One region of the Amycolatopsis mediterranei genome, then DNA from elsewhere that is predicted to be linked to it. Evidence: riboswitches for the same ligand, from Rfam matches in the RefSeq annotation. Region 1 holds a riboswitch; each other region holds the start of a gene.
What was found. Region 1 has a riboswitch for S-adenosylmethionine ahead of thrC (threonine synthase). Riboswitches for the same ligand answer to the same signal wherever they lie in the genome.
Positions count from the first base shown of each region.

Region 2: it holds a riboswitch for S-adenosylmethionine, as region 1 does, so the genes downstream of both, ISP_RS15600 (aminotransferase class V-fold PLP-dependent enzyme) here and thrC (threonine synthase) in region 1, are expected to answer to the same signal.
Region 3: it holds a riboswitch for S-adenosylmethionine, as region 1 does, so the genes downstream of both, ISP_RS42605 (methionine ABC transporter ATP-binding protein) here and thrC (threonine synthase) in region 1, are expected to answer to the same signal.

Region 1 covers NZ_CP100416.1:7,652,070-7,658,230, reverse strand. The annotation lists gene ISP_RS34310 (ComEC/Rec2 family competence protein) at 1-1,247, shown strand, start outside; gene ISP_RS34305 (DUF4231 domain-containing protein) at 1,260-1,766, opposite strand; gene thrC (threonine synthase) at 1,890-3,155, opposite strand; SAM riboswitch class I at 3,169-3,302, opposite strand; gene holA (DNA polymerase III subunit delta) at 3,449-4,429, shown strand; gene rpsT (30S ribosomal protein S20) at 4,662-4,922, opposite strand; gene ISP_RS34285 (EamA family transporter) at 5,255-6,118, shown strand; gene ISP_RS34280 (VOC family protein) at 6,142-6,161, shown strand, end outside.
Region 2 covers NZ_CP100416.1:3,267,262-3,273,422, reverse strand. The annotation lists gene ISP_RS15615 (RluA family pseudouridine synthase) at 1-740, opposite strand, end outside; gene lspA (signal peptidase II) at 737-1,519, opposite strand; gene ISP_RS15605 (hypothetical protein) at 1,546-1,896, opposite strand; gene ISP_RS15600 (aminotransferase class V-fold PLP-dependent enzyme) at 2,160-3,503, opposite strand; SAM riboswitch class IV at 3,543-3,657, opposite strand; gene ISP_RS15595 (potassium/proton antiporter) at 3,736-5,214, opposite strand; gene ISP_RS15590 (ArsR/SmtB family transcription factor) at 5,312-6,004, opposite strand.
Region 3 covers NZ_CP100416.1:9,413,135-9,419,295, reverse strand. The annotation lists gene ISP_RS42615 (resuscitation-promoting factor) at 1-1,003, shown strand, start outside; gene rsmA (16S rRNA (adenine(1518)-N(6)/adenine(1519)-N(6))-dimethyltransferase RsmA) at 1,116-1,952, shown strand; SAM riboswitch class I at 2,093-2,183, shown strand; gene ISP_RS42605 (methionine ABC transporter ATP-binding protein) at 2,391-3,404, shown strand; gene ISP_RS42600 (4-(cytidine 5'-diphospho)-2-C-methyl-D-erythritol kinase) at 3,475-4,437, shown strand; gene ISP_RS42595 (ASCH domain-containing protein) at 4,434-4,841, shown strand; gene ISP_RS42590 (ABC-F family ATP-binding cassette domain-containing protein) at 4,846-6,161, shown strand, end outside.

The DNA.
Region 1 (6,161 bases):
GCGGGATCCCGCCTGGGTTCGCGGAAGGACTGGCGATCCCGCTGGCGGCTTTCCTGGTGACGGCGCCGGTGCTCGCGGGCATGGCGGGTTCCGTGAGCCTGGTTTCGGTGCTGACCAACGTCCTCGCCGCGCCCGTGGTGGCCCCGGCGACGGTGCTCGGCGTGCTGGCGACGGTCACCGGCCCGTGGTGGCCGGGCGCCGGGAAGGTCCTGGTGCACCTGGCCGACCCGGAGGCCCGGTGGCTGATCACCGTCGCCCGGCACGGCGCGCGAGCGCCGGGCGCGGTCATCGCCTGGCCCGGTGGCTGGGTGGGCGGTCTCCTGGCCGCCGCCGTCCTCGTGGTGCTGGTGCTCGCGGTCCGGCTACGGCGGGTGCGGGTGCTGATGGCGGTGCTCGTCGCCGGCGCGCTGCTGGTTTTCGTGCCGGTCCGGGTGCTGGCGCCGGCGTGGCCGCCGCGGAACTGGGCGATGGTCGAATGCGACGTCGGCCAGGGCGACGCCGTCGTGCTGGCGACCGCCGAGCCGGGACGGGCGGTCGTTGTGGACGCCGGACCCGAGCCGGGGCCGGTCGACGAGTGCCTGCACCGGCTGGCGGTCGACCGGATCCCGCTGCTGGTGCTGAGCCACCTGCACGCCGACCACATCGGCGGCCTCGCTTCGGTCTTCGACGGCCGCGCGGTCGGCGCGATCGCCGTCGGCCCGGGGCGGTCGCCCGGGTGGGCGTGGCGCCAGGTGGCTACCGAGGCCGCCCGGCGGGCGGTGCCGCTGGTGGAGCTGAATCCGGGTGAGCGGCTGGCCTGGCCAGGCCTGGCGCTCGACGTCCTGGGCCCGCGCTACGTACCGGCCCGCTCGGACGGGCCACAGGACGGCACGACGATCAACAACAGCTCGGTGGTGCTCCGAGCGCAGACCACGGCGGGCCGGGTCCTGCTGACCGGCGACGTCGAACTGGCCGCGCAGGCAGACCTGCTGGCCGACATCGGAGATCTGAAGGCGGAGGTGTTGAAGGTGCCGCACCACGGCAGCCGCTACTCGCTGCCGTCGTTCCTCGCGGCGGTGGCCCCACAGGTGGCCTTGGTCAGCGTGGGCGCGGGAAACACGTACGGGCACCCCAGCAAGTCCACAATGGACACTTTGGCTGCGCTCGGCGCGCGGGTGACTCGGACGGATGTCGACGGAGACACGGCAGTGGTCACCGGAACGGCGATAGTCCGCCGAGGTGAGCCGCGCGGGCCGCCCCGCCGGTGACCAGGAGGGCCGTCATTCGACGGGCTTCCGCGGAGTCTCGTGGCTTTGGCGGCCGCGTTCGACGCTCATCCGACGTCGAGCCCACTGCTGCCCACCCTCGTCCGACAGGGTTTCGACCCGGGCAACCAGCACTTGGACAGCGTCCGCGCGATCGTAAGGCGGTGACGAATGGAGGAACAATGCGGCTTCACGCTCGATCGCGTAGCCGATCTGGCTGTGCTCCACCCAGTTCTCGTGCAGCCCGAAGGTGGTCCGGATCCCGGTGGCGATCAGGACGAACGCGCCCAGAGCGGCGATGACGACAGAGTCGAGATGGGCAGCGGCGGCCACCGGAATCGCGGCCGAACCGGCGAGAGCGGCGATTTCGATGACCGCGTATCTCAGCCGGTCTCGCCGGGATCCCTTCTTGTACCACTGCCACTTCGCGACAACTGTCACCGGCAGCTGCTGGCCGTCACGCTCGGCAGTGATCATCCAATGCGTGCCGAGATCGCCGGACGTGTCCGCAGCCCACCGCATACCCCGAACCTCCGCGAACGAGTCGATCCACTGGTGGATGCCGACCTTAACGGCCCAGAAGTGCGGAAGGGGGTATTGCCGTTCGGGGGCGAGCCGCCTCGCCCGCCCCCGAACGGCTGATGATCAGTAGCCGAGGGCCTTGTTCACGGCTGCGGCCGAGGGCGGCAGGGTCGCCTTGGGGCCGACGTGGTTCTCGATCGCGTCGAGGGTCTTGAGGCCGTCGCCGGTGATGAGCAGCACGGTCTCGGCGTCCGGGTCCAGCTTGCCCGTCTCGACCAGCTTCTTTGCCGTGGCGACGGTGACCCCGCCGGCCGTCTCGGTGAAGATGCCTTCGGTGCGGGCCAGCAGGCGGATGCCCTCGACGACCTCTTCGTCGGAGACGTCCTCGATCGCGCCGCCGGTGCGGTTGACGATGTCGAGCACGTACGGGCCGTCGGCCGGGTTGCCGATCGCCAGCGAGCGGGCGATCGTGTCCGGCTTCACCGGCTGGACCACGTCCTGGCCGGCGCGGAACGCGGCCGACACCGGCGAGCAGCCGGTGGCCTGCGCGCCGAACACCTTGTACGGGCTGGCGTCCACGAGACCGAGCTGCCCCAGCTCACGGAAACCCTTGTCCACCTTGGTCAGCTGCGAACCGGAGGCGATCGGCACGACGATCTGCGGCGGGATGCGCCAGCCGAGCTGCTCGGCGACCTCGAAGGCCAGCGTCTTCGAGCCCTCCGAGTAGTACGGCCGGACGTTCACGTTGACGAACGCCCACTTCGGGTGCTCGCCGGCGAGCTCGGTGGCGAGGCGGTTGACGTCGTCGTAGTTACCGTCGATGGCGATGAGGTCGCCGTCGTACACCGCGGTGGTGAGGATCTTGGCGCGCTCGAGAGACTTGGGGATCAGCACGACCGACCGCCAGCCGGCGCGGGCCGCGGCGGCGGCCGTCGCGTTGGCCAGGTTGCCGGTCGAGGGACACGCGAGCACCTCGAAACCGAACTCGCGGGCCGCGGCCAGCGCGACGGCGACGACGCGGTCCTTGAACGAGTGCGTCGGGTTGCCGGTGTCGTCCTTGACCCACACGCGCTTGAGGCCGAGTTCCTTGGCGAGGCGGTCGGCGCGGACCAGGCGCGTCGCGCCCGGCTCGGTGTTCGGGATCTCTTCGACGTTGGACGGAACGGGAAGGAGTTTCTTGTAGCGCCAGATGTTCTTGGGGCCGGCTTCGATGTCTTCGCGGCGGACGCGGCCGAAGTCGTAGGCGACCTCGAGCGGTGAGAAGTCTTCGGCGGAGACGAACTCCGGAGCGAGCGGCTGCCGGTGGCCCTCTTCCTTCGACACCAGCTCGACGGCGGGTCCGAGATCCGGGGTCTTGGTGGTGGAGGTCGTGCCGAGGGTGGCGGTCATCGCGAGGTTCCTTTCCTCATCTGCCCCGCCGAAGCGGGCCGGAATTGGCACCGTGGTCGTCAGCTATCCCGCGATCGCGGGATGACAGGCTGTACGCCGGTTGCCGGGGCTTCGTCGGGCCGTTCCCTCTGCCCCTCTGGATGAGCGGTATTCAGTTGTCGGTGCGCGCACGCCGGAGATCCGGGGCGGGCTGCCTCGGCTACACCGTACGACATCGCGCTCGGGCCGTGCCACGGTGGCCGCTCGACATCACCGGAGCGGGCGCACCGGAGCACGAGTGAGAGGATTCCCGGGTGACCGCGCAAGCCACCGCCCCGGCCCCGCTGCAGCTGGTGCTGGGTGAGGAAGAACTGCTGATCGAGCGGGCCGTCCGCGAGACGCTCGCCGCCGCCCGCGTGATGGACGCGACCGCCGAGCTGACCCGGGTCCGGGTGTCCGATCTCACAGCGCCCGAGCTGGCCGAGCTGGTCAGCCCGTCGCTGTTCAGCGAAGGCCGGGTGATCGTCCTGGAGTCGGCGCAGGACATCTCGCAGGAGCTGGCCGACGCCGTCGCGGCTTACCTGAAGGACCCCGCCGACGGGGTGGTGCTCGTCGTCGTGCACACCGGTGGCGGCCGCAGCAAGGCGGGCAAGTCGCTGCCGACGGCGCTGAAGAAGGCCGGCGCCGAGATCACCGAGTGCCCGAGACTGACCAAGCCGGCCGAGCGGGAGCAGTTCGTGCGCCACGAGGTGCGCCGGGTGGGCGGCAAGATCGACCCGGCGGGGGTCGCCGCCCTGCTCGACGCCGTGGGCTCCGACCTGCGGGAACTCTCTTCGGCGGCGACGCAGCTGGTCGCGGACACGGGCGGCACGGTCGACGCCGACGCGGTCCGCCGCTACCACCGCGGCCGTGCCGACGTCACCGGCTTCGCGGTCGCGGAGAAGGCGGTCAGCGGCGACCGTGCGGCGGCGCTGGAGTCGCTGCGCTGGGCGATGCAGCTGGGTGTCCCGCACGTCCTGGTCGCCGACGCGCTGGCCGACGCGGTCCGGACGATCGCCCGGGTCTCCGGCGCGGGCCGGGGCAACCCGAATCAGCTTGCGGGCGAGCTGGGCATGCCGCCGTGGAAGATCCGCAAGGCACAGGGGCAGTCCCGCGGCTGGAACCCCGACGGTCTCGCGACGGCGATGCGCGTGGTCGCGCGACTGAACGCCGAGGTCAAGGGCGTGGCGGCGGACCCGGGCTACGCGCTGGAGCGCGCGGTCCTCGAGGTGGCGGCGGCCAAGGGCGACCGCTGACCGCGGCCGGGCCCGGACACGAAGCCTGGATGCAACGGGCCTGGACGCGAAGGGCCTGGACACGAGGCCCGGATGCAACGGGCCTGGACGCGAAGGGCCGACGCAAGAGCCCGGGCGCGAAGGGCCCAGACGCGAAGCTCGACGCGAAGCCTGGACGCGAAGAGTCTGATGCGAAGTCCGGACATGAAGAAGGCCCCGGCCGAAGCCGGGGCCTGCTCAGAAATCAACCAGCTCAGAGCGCGTTGACGCGCTTGGCCAGCGCCGACTTCTTGTTGGCGGCCTGGTTGGCGTGGATGACGCCCTTCGAGACGGCCTTGTCCAGCTTCTGGGCGGCGTCGCGCTGCAGCTCGACGGCCTTGGCCTTGTCGCCGGCCTCGGCGGCTTCGCGGACCTTGCGGATCGCGGTCTTCACCGAGGACCGGATCGCCTGGTTGCGCTGACGCGCCTTCTCGTTCGTCGTGATGCGCTTGATCTGCGACTTGATGTTGGCCATAGGGCAACTCCTGTTTCACTCGGTGAGATTCGCCGCCGCGCTGAAGTGGCCCCGCTCCGAAAAGCAGGTTTCCTCCATGACGGAATGCCGCACGGGCAGCGAGCGACCACTCTAACAGCCGGGCCGCCGGCATCCGGAGCCGGGAGTACCGTGGGCGACGGCAGTGCCTAGGGTTCCGTCGCCGGTCCGTGCCGCCCGCACCACACAACCAGGACCGGTGGGCCTGGTCCGAGCGGCACCATCGGCGGGCCCGGACGGCCGGTCGTTCATCTGACGGGGCAAAAGCCTGGAGGACCGGGGTGTTCGCGCGCGCGAACACCCGAAGGGGTCCCCTGAACGCCACCGCCTTGTCCCTTGTCCTCGCCGCCGCCGTCATGCACGCCGCCTGGAACCTGGTGGCCAAGCGCATCTCCTCCGGTGGCACCCAGTTCGTCTGGCTCTACTACACGGCCGGCGCCATCCTGCTGCTTCCGGTCACGGTCGTGCTGCTCGTCGTCGGCCACCACCGTCCACAGTGGAGCTGGCTGCTCGCCGCCGCGGTCACCGCCGTCCTGCACATCGGCTACGGCGTCGTGCTGCAGCACGGGTACCGCGTCGGGGATCTCTCCGTCGTCTACCCCGTCGCGCGCGGCACCGGGCCGTTGCTGTCGGTGCTGGCCGCCGTCCTGGTGCTCGGCGAGCGGCCCGGTCCGCTCGGCCTGCTCGGTGCGTTCCTGGTCGTCGCCGGGGTGCTGGTGATCAGCACCGGCCGCACGGCGGGCGACCCCGGCGCGGTGAAAGCCGGGATCCTCCACGGCCTGCTGACCGGGGCCGTCATCGCCGGCTACACGCTCTGGGACGCGCACTCGGTGACCGGCCTCGGCGTGCCCCCGGTCGTCTACTTCGGCCTCGGCTCGGTCCTGCAGAGCGTGCTGCTCGTGCCCGGCGCCCTGGCCGATCGCGCCGAAGTGACGCGGATCTGGCGCGAACAGCGCCGCGAGGTCGTGCTCGTCGCGGTCCTGTCGCCGATCGCCTACATCCTCGTGCTGTTCGCCCTCACCATGGCGCCGGTCAGCCTGGTCGCGCCCGCCCGGGAGCTGAGCATCGTGTTCGGCGGGCTCGCCGCGTGGCTGGTCCTGGGCGAGCGTGACGCCGGGCGGCGGCTGGCCGGGTCGGTGATCGTGCTGTCCGGCGTCGCCGCGATTGCGGCCGCCTGAGCCCGTCCGGTAGGGATGGTCGGATGGAGATCCTGAAGAGCCG
Region 2 (6,161 bases), 4.4 Mb from region 1:
GGGTGCCGCAGCGCCGAGAAGTGGACGCGGATCTGGTGCGTCCGCCCGGTTTCGAGCTTGATGTGCGTGAGCGACGCCGCCCGGAACGCCTCGACGACTTCGTAGTGCGTCACGCTCGGGCGGCCGCCCTGGACCACCGCGAACTTGTAGTCGTGGCGCGGGTGGCGGTCGATGGGGGCGTCGATCGTGCCGCGCATCGGGTCCGGGTGGCCCTGGACGATCGCGTGGTAGCCCTTGTCGACCGTGCGCTCCTTGAACGCGCGCTTCAGCACGGTGTACGCGTGCTCGCTCTTGGCCACCACCATCACGCCGGTGGTGCCCGCGTCGAGCCGGTGGACCACGCCCTGGCGCTCGGCCGCACCCGAGGTCGCGATGCGCAGGCCGGCCGCGGCGAGGCCGCCGACGACGGTCGGGCCGGTCCAGCCCGGGCTCGGGTGCACCGCGACGCCGACCGGCTTCGAGATCACCACGATGTCGTCGTCGTCGTGCAGGATCTGCATGCCGTCGACCGGCTGGGCGACGACCTCGACCGGGTTCGCCGGCTCCGGCAGGGTGATCTCCAGCAGGCCGCCGCCGGAGAGGCGGTCGGACTTGCCCGCGGGACGGCCGTCGAGCAGCACGTCCCCGGATTCGGCGAGCTCGGCGACGACCGTGCGGGACAGCCCGAGCAGCTTGGCGAGGCCGGCGTCGACGCGCATCCCGTCGAGCCCGTCGGGCACCGGGAGCATCCGCGAGCTCACGCCTGCTCCTCCGGTGCCTTCTCGATCTGTGCCTTCTCGATCGTCTTCTCGAGCTTCTTGTCCTTGGTCGACGTGCCGTCGTAGTCCTTGCCCAGCAGCGACAGCAGCACGATCAGGGCGCCGCCGACGCAGATCGCGGAGTCGGCGATGTTGAAGATCGCGAAACCCTTGCCGTTCGGGGCGAACGCCGAGATGAAGTCGACGACGTGACCCTGCAGCCCGCCGGGCGCGCGGAAGATGCGGTCGGTCAGGTTGCCGGTGGCGCCGGCGAGCACGAGGCCGAGGCCGATCGCCCAGCCGATCGACCGCAGCCGCCGCGACAGCCAGATGATCGCGATGACCACGGCGAGTGCGACCAGGGCGAGCACCCACGTCATGCCGGTGGCCATCGAGAACGCGGCGCCGGGGTTGCGGATCACCTGCAGGTAGATGAGGCCGCCGAGAACCTTGACCGGCTCCTTGCCCTCCAGGTTGGCGACGACCAGGTTCTTCGTCACCAGGTCGATCGCCCAGAACACGACGGCGACCGCGAAGACCCAGCCGACCCGCCGCTTGGGCAGCAGCGGCTTCGCCGGGATCTCCGGGTTCTCGGGCGCGTCCGCGGCGGGATCGGGCACCGCATCGGCGGGCGCGGCGGTGTCGGGTTCGGAGTGGCTGGGCTCGGTGCTCACCGGTCCATTGTCCACGGCGGCGGCCAGGCCGTGTCGGGCCCGTCCGGCGGCGGGCGCGAACGGCTCGCCCGCCGCGGCGGGCGAGGCCGCCACCGGCGTCAGGAACACCGGCGCGACCTGCGCGAATCCGGCGGTCAGGGTGTCCGGGGGTGCTGCCGCAGCAACGCGGTGAAGGCGGCGGCCAGCAGGATCAGCGCCGAGACCAGCATGCCCACCAGGTCCGCCGAAAGCACCACGGCGACCAGCGCGAACGCGACCGTCGTCAGCAGGACGAACCGGCTGCGCTCGTACGCGGCGAGGACGAGCAGGCCGAGCGTCGCCAGCAGCGGGCCGCGCAGCCCGTCGCCGAGCCGGAACTGCCAGGACCCGACCAGGTCGAGCAGCGGAACGGCGAGCAGCGCCCCGATCGTGCCGAGGACGAACCACCCGGTGCGGACGGGCCGCCGGGCCCGCGCGTACCAGACGGCCGTGCCGGCGAGGACCACGCCGAGCCCGACCAGCCAGCCGGGCCCGATCGGCGGGCCGGTGCCCCCCCGTGTGGAAATCCTCCAGGGGAAACCTCAGCGCTTGGCTGTACTCGGTCGTCCCGTGCGGGACCGTCGGCTCGAGCAGGAGATTCGCGGCTTCGTCCTCGGCCGGGCTGCGGCGGGCCGGCAGCTGCACCGCGACCAGGCCGATCTCGGTGAATCCCAGCAGTGCCAGCGGAAACCAGAAACGCGGCCCTCTCCCCATCGCTGCAGGCTAGCGCTCAGCAGAAGGGCGGCAGCTCCCGCGGGTCGCCCACCGGCGCCCAGCGGCCGTCCACCTTCGCGTATTCCCAACGCGCTCCGCGGGCGACGATCTGCCGCAGCGCCAGGAGCACGCGGTCGACGTGTTCTTCCGTGCTGCCGAGGCCGAGGCTGACGCGAACCGCCTGCTGCCCGTCGCCGCCGGTGACGCCGATCAGCCGCTTGGCCGCGATGTGGGCGCAGAAGGCGCCGTCGCGGACGCCGATGCCGTACTCGGCGGACAGCACCGCGGCGAGCCAGCCCGGGTCGAAGCCGTCGACGACGAAGCTGACCGTGCCGACCCGGTCGACCGGCGCGTCGAACAACCGCAGCTCGGCGCAGCCGGGGATGCTCTCGAGGCCCTTGCGCAGCCGGGTGAGCAGAGCCTGTTCGTGCGCCTCGACGACGTCCCAGTTCCGGCTCAGGGTCTCGCACGCGACGCCGAGCGCGTATACGCCGACCGTGTTGGGCGAACCGGCTTCGTGGCGCTCCGGGCCGGTGTTCCAGACGACGGCGTCTTCGGTGACGAGCTTGGTCGCGCCACCGCCGGCGAGGTACGGCCGGGCCGCGCGCAGCCAGTCGGCGCGCCCGATCAGCGCACCCGCGCCGAAGGGCGCGTACAGCTTGTGGCCGGACAGGGCCACGTAATCGACGTCCAGTTCCTTGAGCGAGATCCGGCGGTGCGGGGCGAGCTGGGCGGCGTCCAGCGCGATACGGGCGCCGTGTTTCCGGGCCACCGCGGCGATTTCCGCCACCGGGAGCAGCTCACCGGTCACATTGGACGCTCCGGTGACGACGACCAGCCGCGGTCCCTGCGGGGCGTCCGCGAGTGCTTCGTCCACAGCGGACACCGCGGCGAGGCGGGTGCGCGGGGTCGGGATCCGCCGGACGTGCGGCCCCTGCCACGGCAGCAGCGCGGCGTGGTGCTCGGTGTCGAACACGATCACCGTGGTGTGCCGCGGCAGGCTGCGGGCGAGGAGGTTGAAGGAGTCGGTGGTGTTGCGGGTGAAGACGACGGTGTCGGTCCGCCGGGCGCCGACGAAGCGGCGCAGGGTGTCACGGGTGCGCTCGTAGAGCCTGGTGGAGACCTGCGACGCGAAGCCGGCCCCGCGGTGGACGCTGGCGTACCAGGGCAGGAACTCGTCGACGGCGCCGCGGACGGCCTCGAGGCACGGGGCGCTCGCGGCGTGGTCGAGGTTGGCGTAGCCGATGTCCCCGCCGGTCACCAGCGGAACCCGCAGCGACGCGCCCGCCACGGCGGGGACGGCGCGGGTTTCGGGGCTTGCGGGGCTTTCGAGCTGGGTGCGGTCGATGGCGAGAGTCATCGGGGTGCCTCCTCGGCGATCCGGGGGACCCCGGCGAGGGGCCCGCGCTTGCCCGTCGCACGGCGCGACCGGCCCGGTCTTCACCCGGGGCACCCCACCGCGGTAGGAGGGTTGCCGGCCAGCAAGCCGGGGCTTCGCGCTGGCACTCATGACCTGAGCCAGAAGGTAACCGAGAACGCCGCCGGTGGCCAACCCCCGCCTCACATTCTGAGACGCCGGTCACAGAGCGTGCTCAGCGGCCGGATTCGCCCTTCCAGCGGGCCAGGCGCCCGGCCCGGTCGACGGCGCGCAGCCGTCGCTCGGCGGCGTCGCGGACGGCGCTCGTCGTGACGACCAGCAGCTGGTCGTGCTCCTGCAGCCGGCTGGTCTTCTGCGGGGTGAAGCCCGCGCCGCCGCGCACGACCAGGCTGATCGTCGCCCCGATGGGCAGCCGCAGCTCGGACAGGTACACGCCGTGCAGCTTCGAGCCCGGCTGGATGCGGACCTGCAGCAGTTCGGCACCCAGCTCGTCCAGCGGCGCGGAGTCGACCTCGACCTCGTGCGGCTCGGACTTCTTGGCCAGCCCGAGCCGGCGCGCGAGCGGGCCGAGCGTCGCCCCCTGCACCAGCGTCAGCACGATGACCAGCACGAACACCGCGTCGACCAGCCGCTGCGCGCCCGGCAGGCCCTGCGACAGCGGGATCATGGCGAGCACGATCGGCACGGCGCCGCGCAGCCCGGCCCACGACAGGAAGGCCTGTTCCCGCCACGGCAGCCGGAACGGCAGCATCGCCAGGACGACCGAGACCGGCCGCGCCAGCAGCAGCACGACCCCGCCCGCGACCAGGCCCGGCACGATCGCGTCGAGCAGCCGGCCCGGCGACGCGAACAGCCCGAGCAGCACGAACAGCCCGATCTGCGCCAGCCAGCCCAGGCCCTCGGCGAACGACAGCGTGTCCGACCGGTGCGGCAGCCGCGAATTGCCGAGCACCAGCGCGGCGACGTAGGTGGCGAGCAGCCCGGACGCGTGCAGCAGCTGCCCGGACGAGTACGCGACGACGCACACCGCGACCGTGGCGAGCGGGTAGAGGCCGGTCGCCGGCAGCGCGGCCCGGCGCAGCGCGAACCCGCCGAGCCAGCCGAAGGCGAGCCCGATGACCAGGCCCGCCGTCAGCTCGTAGACCACCAGCAGCGGCAGCGTCCAGTCCACAGTGGTGCCTTCGGCCAGCACCACGACGGCGATGTAGGCCGGCGCGTCGTTGATGCCCGACTCGAGTTCGAGCGCGCCGGTGAGCCGGTGGCCGATGCCCGCGGTACGCAGCACCGAAAACACCGCGGCCGCGTCGGTCGAGGCGAGCACCGCGCCCCACAGCAGCGCCAGCCGCCAGTCCAGGCCCAGCAGCCAGTGCAGCGCCGCGCCGGTCACCGCGACGCTCGCCACGACGGCCACTGTGGACAGTGCGATTCCGCGGCCCAGCGCGGGTTTCACCGCCGACCACCGGGTGGTCAGCCCGCCTTCGGCGAGGATCATGACGAGCGCGGCGAGCCCGAGCGACTGGGTCAGCCCGGGGTTGTCGAACCGGATGCCGAAGCCGGCTTCGCCCAGCAGGACGCCGATGGCCAGGTACAGCAGCAGCGAGGGCAGGCCGAGCCGGATCGACACGCGCACGGCCAGCACGGAGGCGAGGAGCACGACACCGCCGACGCCGAGCAGCACGGGAAGCTGGTCCATGCCCGCCTCCTCCCGAGTGCCGTGGGGCCCTCAGAATAGTGAGGCGCGCGGGTTAACTCGTTCGTGTACCGCTGCCCGTCGCCGGACACCCGGTGTGTTAAGGCGCCGCGACCCCACCGAGCGCGTCGAGATCGACACCGAGAGCGGCGAACGGCTCCCCCGCCGCGGGCAGCACCTTGACGGCGCGGTGGCCGTCCCTGGCCACCCAGCCGGCGTCGACCGCGCGGTCGAGCAGCGCCGCGGGCAGGGCGCCGGCGAGGTGGTCGCGGCGCTCCGTCCAATCCAGACAGTCACGCAGCAGCGGCCGCCGCCCGGCGGCGACCGGCACGCCGAGGTCGGCCAGCACCGATCGCCCGCGCGGGGTGAGGGCCAGGCCGTCGGCGGTGCCGAGCAGGCCGGTGGCGAGCATGCCTTCGCGCAGCGCCACGCCGAGCTCGCCGGCGAGGTGGTCGTAGCAGGTCCGCGCGAACCCGAGCCGCCGCGCCCGCAGCGACGACTTGAGACCGGTCACCGGGCGGTGCTCGGCGTGCTGGGCCAGGTGCTCGATCAGCTCGGCGACGCGCGGATCGGCGATCCGGACGTAGCTGGCCCGCCCCTGCTTGACCCGGACGACGAAACCGGCCCCGGCCAGCCGGCTGACGTGCTCGCTGGCCGTCGAGAGGGCGATCCCGGCCGCCTTCGCGAGCTCGCCGACGGTCCAGGCCCGGCCGTCCAGCAGCACGAGGCACATGGTGGCCCGGCTCGGGTCGGCGAGCACCGCGGCCACCTCGGCCAGCGCGATCGTCTCCATACCCCCACGCTACGGCCCCGACGGTTCGGCCACGGCCGAACCGTCGTACCCAGCCGGACGACACGCGTACCCCGGTGGACGACACGCGTACTCAGCCGGACGACACGCGTACTCAGCCGGACGACACGGCGCCGGCCGCCTGCCTCCGCGTGTCGTC
Region 3 (6,161 bases), 1.8 Mb from region 1:
CGACGGCCACCAGCAGACCGTGCACTCCTTCGGCGGCACCGTCGGCGAGGTGCTCGAGGACGCGGGCCTGTCCGTCGGCGCGCACGACTCGCTGTCCCCCTCCCCGCAGGCGGAGGTCGGCGACGGCGGTGTCATCAAGCTCGAGCGCGGCCGCCAGCTGAAGATGATCGTCGACGGCGCGGAGCACACCTCCTGGGTCCGTGCGACCCACCTCGGCGACGCGCTGTCCCAGCTGGGCATGACCGGCATGGACAAGCCCGGCACGTGGATGTCGATGCCGAAGGACGGCGAACTGCCCCTGCAGGGCGCGACCGTCGAGATCAAGACCCTCAAGAACATCACCCTGTACGACGGGGCCAACGCGCCGAAGCAGGTGAAGACGACCGCGGTCACGACGAAGGAGTTCCTGGGCGAGTACAAGCTCACCCTGGGCCCGGAGGACCAGGCCGAGGGTGGTCTGGACGTCAAGCTGACCGACGGCGCCGAGGTGCACATCAGCCGCACCGGCGTCTCGACGGTCGTCCAGAAGGAGTCCATCGACCCGCCCGAGCAGAAGGTCGACGACCCGGACCTCGCCAAGGGCAAGACCTCGGTCGAAGACCCGGGCACGCCCGGTGAGAAGGAAGTGACCTACAAGGTCACGCAGAAGAACGGCAAGGAGGTCGCTCGCGAGAGCGTCTCCGAGAAGGTCCTCACCCAGCCGAAGCCGAAGATCATCCACGTCGGCACCAAGCAGGCCCCGACCCCGGACGTCGGCGACGGTTCCGCGTGGGACCGCATCGCGCAGTGCGAGTCGGGTGGCAACTGGGCCATCAACACCGGCAACGGCTACTACGGCGGCCTCCAGTTCGACAAGCAGACGTGGAACGCCTACGGCGGCGACGAGTACGCCGCGCTGCCGAACCAGGCCTCCCGTGAGCAGCAGATCGCGATCGCGGAGAAGGTCAAGGCCGGCCGCGGCGGCAGCTACAGCGCCTGGCCGGTCTGCGGCAAGAAGGCCTGACGCTTTCCCGGAACGGCCCCCGTCCTCAGTGGACGGGGGCCGTTCCGCGTGCGCCAATCACGCGAGTTCCGCCGCTGATCACGCGAGTTCCGGGGTCAAGTAGGCTCGTCCGGTGGTTGAACTGCTGGGACCTGCCGAGATCCGCGGGCTGGCGGCCGAACTCGACGTGCGGCCGACGAAGAAGCTCGGGCAGAACTTCGTGCACGATCCCAACACCGTCCGCCGGATCGTCGAGCTGGCGAACGTCGCTCCGGGCGACGTCGTGCTCGAGGTCGGGCCCGGGCTCGGGTCGCTGACCCTCGGGCTGCTCGCCACCGGTGCCCACGTCGTCGCCGTCGAGATCGATCCCAAGCTCGCCGAGCGGCTGCCCAAGACCGTCGCCGAGCGCGGACCCGAGGTCGCCGGGAACCTCGACGTCGTCGGGGCCGACGCCATGCGCGTCACCCGGGGAGAACTGGGTGAGCCGACCGCCCTCGTCGCCAACCTGCCCTACAACGTCGCCGTGCCCGTCGTGCTGCACCTGCTGGCCGAAGTACCTTCGCTCCGGAAGGGCCTCGTCATGGTGCAGACCGAGGTCGCCGACCGGATGGCCGCCGGCCCCGGCAGCCGGATCTACGGCGTGCCGAGCGTGAAGCTCGCCTGGTACGGCTCCGCACGCAAGGTCGCCGCCGTGCCACGCTCGGTGTTCTGGCCCGTGCCGAACGTCGATTCCGCGCTCGTCGCCTTCGAACGCGGCGACACGACGGCGTCCGAAGACCGGGAGCTGCTCTTCGGTCTGGTGGACGCCGCCTTCTCACAACGCAGGAAGACGCTCCGGGCCGCGCTCGCCGGCTGGGCGGGCTCGGCCGAGCGCGCCGGCGAGCTGCTGACGGCCGCCGGGATCGACCCCCGGACCCGCGGCGAGCAGCTGGACGTGCACGACTTCGCCCGGATCGCCGCCGCGCGTTAGCCATCCGCCCGTGGGATATCCACAGTGGAAGCGTGAAAATACGCCCTCGCCGCCCGTGATCCCGCCATTCGGACACCTCCACTCGTGTGATCTGGGCCAACGGGCTTGCGTTCGCTCCTCGGGATCGGTTTTACTCAGTACGTCCATCCCGAGCGACTGAGAGACCTGGCTCGCCGAAGTCGCAGCAACCACCCTCCACAGGGCAGGTGCTACCGCCAGGACCGATGGAGGCCGTTTTCGATGAAGAGGGTAGCTCGCCCCCTGCTCCTGACCAGGCGTCGCGTAGTCGACGAAGGCCGCCGCTCCGTGACCGCATGTCGACGCTCCAACTGAGCTTGTCGTAGCCGGTCCACCTCTTCTTCATGCACCGTCCGAACAGGACGGAACTTGCTTGCGGCCGGGTGCCGCCATGCGTGCACCCCGTTTTCTGGAGCCTTCGTGATCACCGTCGAAAATCTGTCGAAAACCTTTGCCACCAATGGAAATTCCGTCGTCGCGCTGCGGGACGTGAGCGTCGAAGTCCAGGCCGGCTCGCTCTTCGGCGTGGTCGGTCCCGCCGGGTCCGGCAAGTCCGTTCTCGCCCGGTGCATCGCGCTGCAGGAGCGCCCCGACCGCGGCGTCGTGCGCCTCGACGGCCTCAACACCGGCACCCTCGACGGCCGCCGCCTCCGGGAGATCCGCCGCCAGCTCGGCGTCGTCTCGACGAAACCGGAGCTGATCGCCGAACGCACCATCGCCGGCAACATCGCCTCCCCGCTCGAGCAGCTCGGCATCGACGGCCCGCAGCGCCGCAGCCGGGTCGGCTCGCTGCTCGACCTCGTCGGCTTGACCCCGCGCGCCGCGCAGCGGCCCAGCGAGCTGTCCGCCGGTCAGCTGCGCCGCGTCGCGGTCGCGAAGGCCCTGGCGGCGGCCCCCGCCGTGCTGCTGGCCGACGACCCGACCGCCGGTGTCGACCCGGAGGAGGCCGGCGCGGTGCTCGCCGTCCTCGACCGGGCGCGCTCCGAGCTGGGCGTCACCGTCGTCGTCACGACGCCGGACGCGGGCGTGGTCCGCAGGGTCTGCGACGACGTCGCGGTGCTGGAGGACGGCACGGTCGTCGAGCGCGGCACGGTCCTCGACCTGATCTCGGACCCGGCCAGCCGCACCGCGCAGGCGCTGCTGCCGGCCATCGAGACCGCCCGCTCGCAGGCGGCGCGCTACGACCGCTCGGCCGACGTCGTGCTGGTCGGCTTCGCCTCGGTCGGCGCGCTGCTGCCCGAGGCCGCGGGCCGCTTCGACGTCGAGTTCGCCACCATCGGCGGCGGCCTGACCCGCGTCGGCGACACCCCGGTCGGCCGGTTCCGCCTCGGCGTCCGCGGCGAGCGGGCCGACGCGGCGCTGGCGTGGGTCGCCGAGCGCGGCGGCCACGTGACGTACACCGCCCGCGGGCCCCAGGGCGTCGCGGCCGCTTGACCCGTAGCTCCCGAACGCCCCGATGCGCAGGTCGCATCGGGGCGTTTCGGCGGGCACGTAGGCTGGTCGGGTGCTCGCCGTAGTTCCGCCCCCAGTCACCGTCCGGGTCCCGGCCAAGGTGAACCTGCACCTTGCGGTCGACGACCTGCGCGAAGACGGTTACCACGAGCTGGTGACCGTCTTCCAGGCGCTGTCGCTGACCGACGAAGTGACCGTCGCGGTCACCGAAGAGCCCGGCATCGAGGTCTACGGCGAGGGGGAGGGCTCGGTCCCGACCGGCCCGAAGAACCTGGCCTGGCGGGCGGTCGAAGCGCTGGCCGGGCACGTCGGCCGCGCCGGGGAGCCGAAGGTCCGGGTGGTGCTGCGCAAGGGCATCCCGGTGGCCGGCGGCATGGCGGGCGGCAGTGCCGACGCCGCGGCGACGCTCGTCGGGCTGGCGAGCCTGTGGAACCTCGACGTCACCCGGGACGAGCTGGCCGAAATCGCCGCCGGCCTGGGCAGCGACGTCCCGTTCGCGCTCTACGGCGGCACCGCGCTGGGTACCGGCCGCGGTGAGCAGCTGGTCCCGGTGCTGTCGCGGCACACGTTCCACTGGGTGCTGGCCTTCGCCGCCGAAGGGCTGTCCACGCCGAAGGTGTTCGGCGAACTGGACCGCCTGCGCGCGGCGGGCAACCCGCCCCGGATCGGCTCGCACACGCCGGTCGTCGAGGCGCTGGCCTCCGGCGACCCGCGCCAGCTGGCCCTGCTGCTGGGCAACGACCTGCAGGCGGCGGCGGTCTCGCTGCGGCCCGACCTGCGCCGCACGCTCCGGGCGGGGGTCAACGCGGGCGCGCTCGCGGGCACGGTGTCCGGCTCCGGCCCGACGTGCGCGTTCCTCTGCGAAGACGCGCAGTCGGCGGTGGAGGTCGCGGCCGAGCTGTCGGGTGCCGGCGTGTGCCGGACGGTCCGCGTGGCCCACGGCCCGGTCCCCGGCGCCCGCGTGGTCGGCGGCGACGACGCGAACCGGCCGACGCCGCCGCGGGTGCACGCGTGAAGCACGCCGAGTTCGCGTTCCCCGGCCCGCTGCGCGACAAGCTGGTCGCGGCGATCCTGCGCGGGGAGAAGACGTCGACCACCGGCTTGGTCGCCGAGTACGAGAAGTACGGCGAAGAGCTGCCTGTCGTCGGCGAGCGCGAGCTGATGATCGACTCGGCCGGCGTGGGGGTCGCGGTGCTCGAGACCACCGAGGTGCGCGTGCTTCCTCTGTCCGAAGTGGACTTGCAGCACGCGCTCGACGAGGGTGAGGGCGACACGAGCGTCGCCGGATGGCGCGCCGGCCACACGGAGTACTGGCAGGGCGACGAAATGCGCGCCGCGCTCGAAGATCCGGAATTCACCGTGGACGACGCGACCATGGTCGTGGCGACCCGGTTCATCATCGTTGAAAGGATCGGCTGAACGGATGGCCAACCTGGTCAATCTCGAGTCGGTGAGCAAGTCCTACGGGGTTCGCCCGCTCCTGGACGGCGTCTCCCTCGGCGTCGCGGCCGGGCAGCGCATCGGCGTCGTCGGCCTCAACGGCGGCGGCAAGACCACCCTGCTGGAAGTCCTTTCCGGACTCGCCGAGCCCGATTCCGGGCGGGTGAGCCACGTCGGCGGCCTGCGGATGGCCGTCGTCACCCAGCGGACCGAGTTGCCGCACGGCAGCAGCGTCGGCGAGGTCGTGCTCGAACGCTACGGCGCCGAGCACGAATGGGCGGCGGACGCGCGCGTCCGATCCATTGTGGACGGTCTGGGTATCACCGCGATCGGGCTCGACACGCCGACCGCGAACCTCTCCGGTGGCGAGCGGCGCCGCGTTTCGCTGGCGGCCGCGCTGACCGGCGAGCTCGACCTCGTCGTGCTCGACGAACCGACCAACCACTTGGACGTCGAAGGTGTCCAGTGGCTCGCCGACCACCTGCTGACCCGGCGGATCGCGGTCGTGGTCGTCACGCACGACCGGTGGTTCCTCGACACCGTCGCGACGCTGACGTGGGAGGTCGCGAACGGCCGCGTCGAGCAGTACGAAGGTGGTTACGCCGACTGGATCTTCGCGCGCGCCGAGCGGGCGCGGCTGGCCGCGACGGCCGAGGAGAAGCGGCAGAACCTGGCCCGCAAGGAGCTGGCGTGGCTGCGCCGCGGCCCGCAGGCACGCTCGTCGAAGCCGCGCTACCGCATCGAGGCGGCCGAAGCGCTGATCGCCGACGTCCCGCCGCCGCGGGACTCCGTCGAGCTGCAGGCGTTCGCGAAGCGGCGGCTCGGGAAGACCGTGCTGGAGCTGGAAGACACGACGTACCAGGTCGGCGAGCGGACGCTGCTCGACCACGTCACCTGGCGGATCGGGCCGGGCGACCGGATCGGCCTGGTGGGCATCAACGGCTCGGGCAAGACGTCGCTGCTGAAGCTGCTCGGCGGCGACATCGAGGGCTCGACCGGCCGCCGGATCGAGGGCAAGACCGTCGCGCTCGCGCACCTGCGCCAGGAGCTCGACGACCTGCCCGGCGACCTGCGTGTGCTGCAGGCGATCGAGCAGGTGGCCGGGCGCGTGGTGTTCGGCAAGCAGGAGATGACGGCGTCGCAGCTGGGCGAGAAGCTCGGGTTCCCCCAGGCGCGCCAGTGGACGCCGGTCGCGGACCTCTCCGGCGGCGAGCGGCGCCGGCTGCAGCTGTGCCGGCTGCTGATGGCCGAGCCGAACGTGCTGCTGCTCGACGAGCCGACGAACGACCTGGACATCGA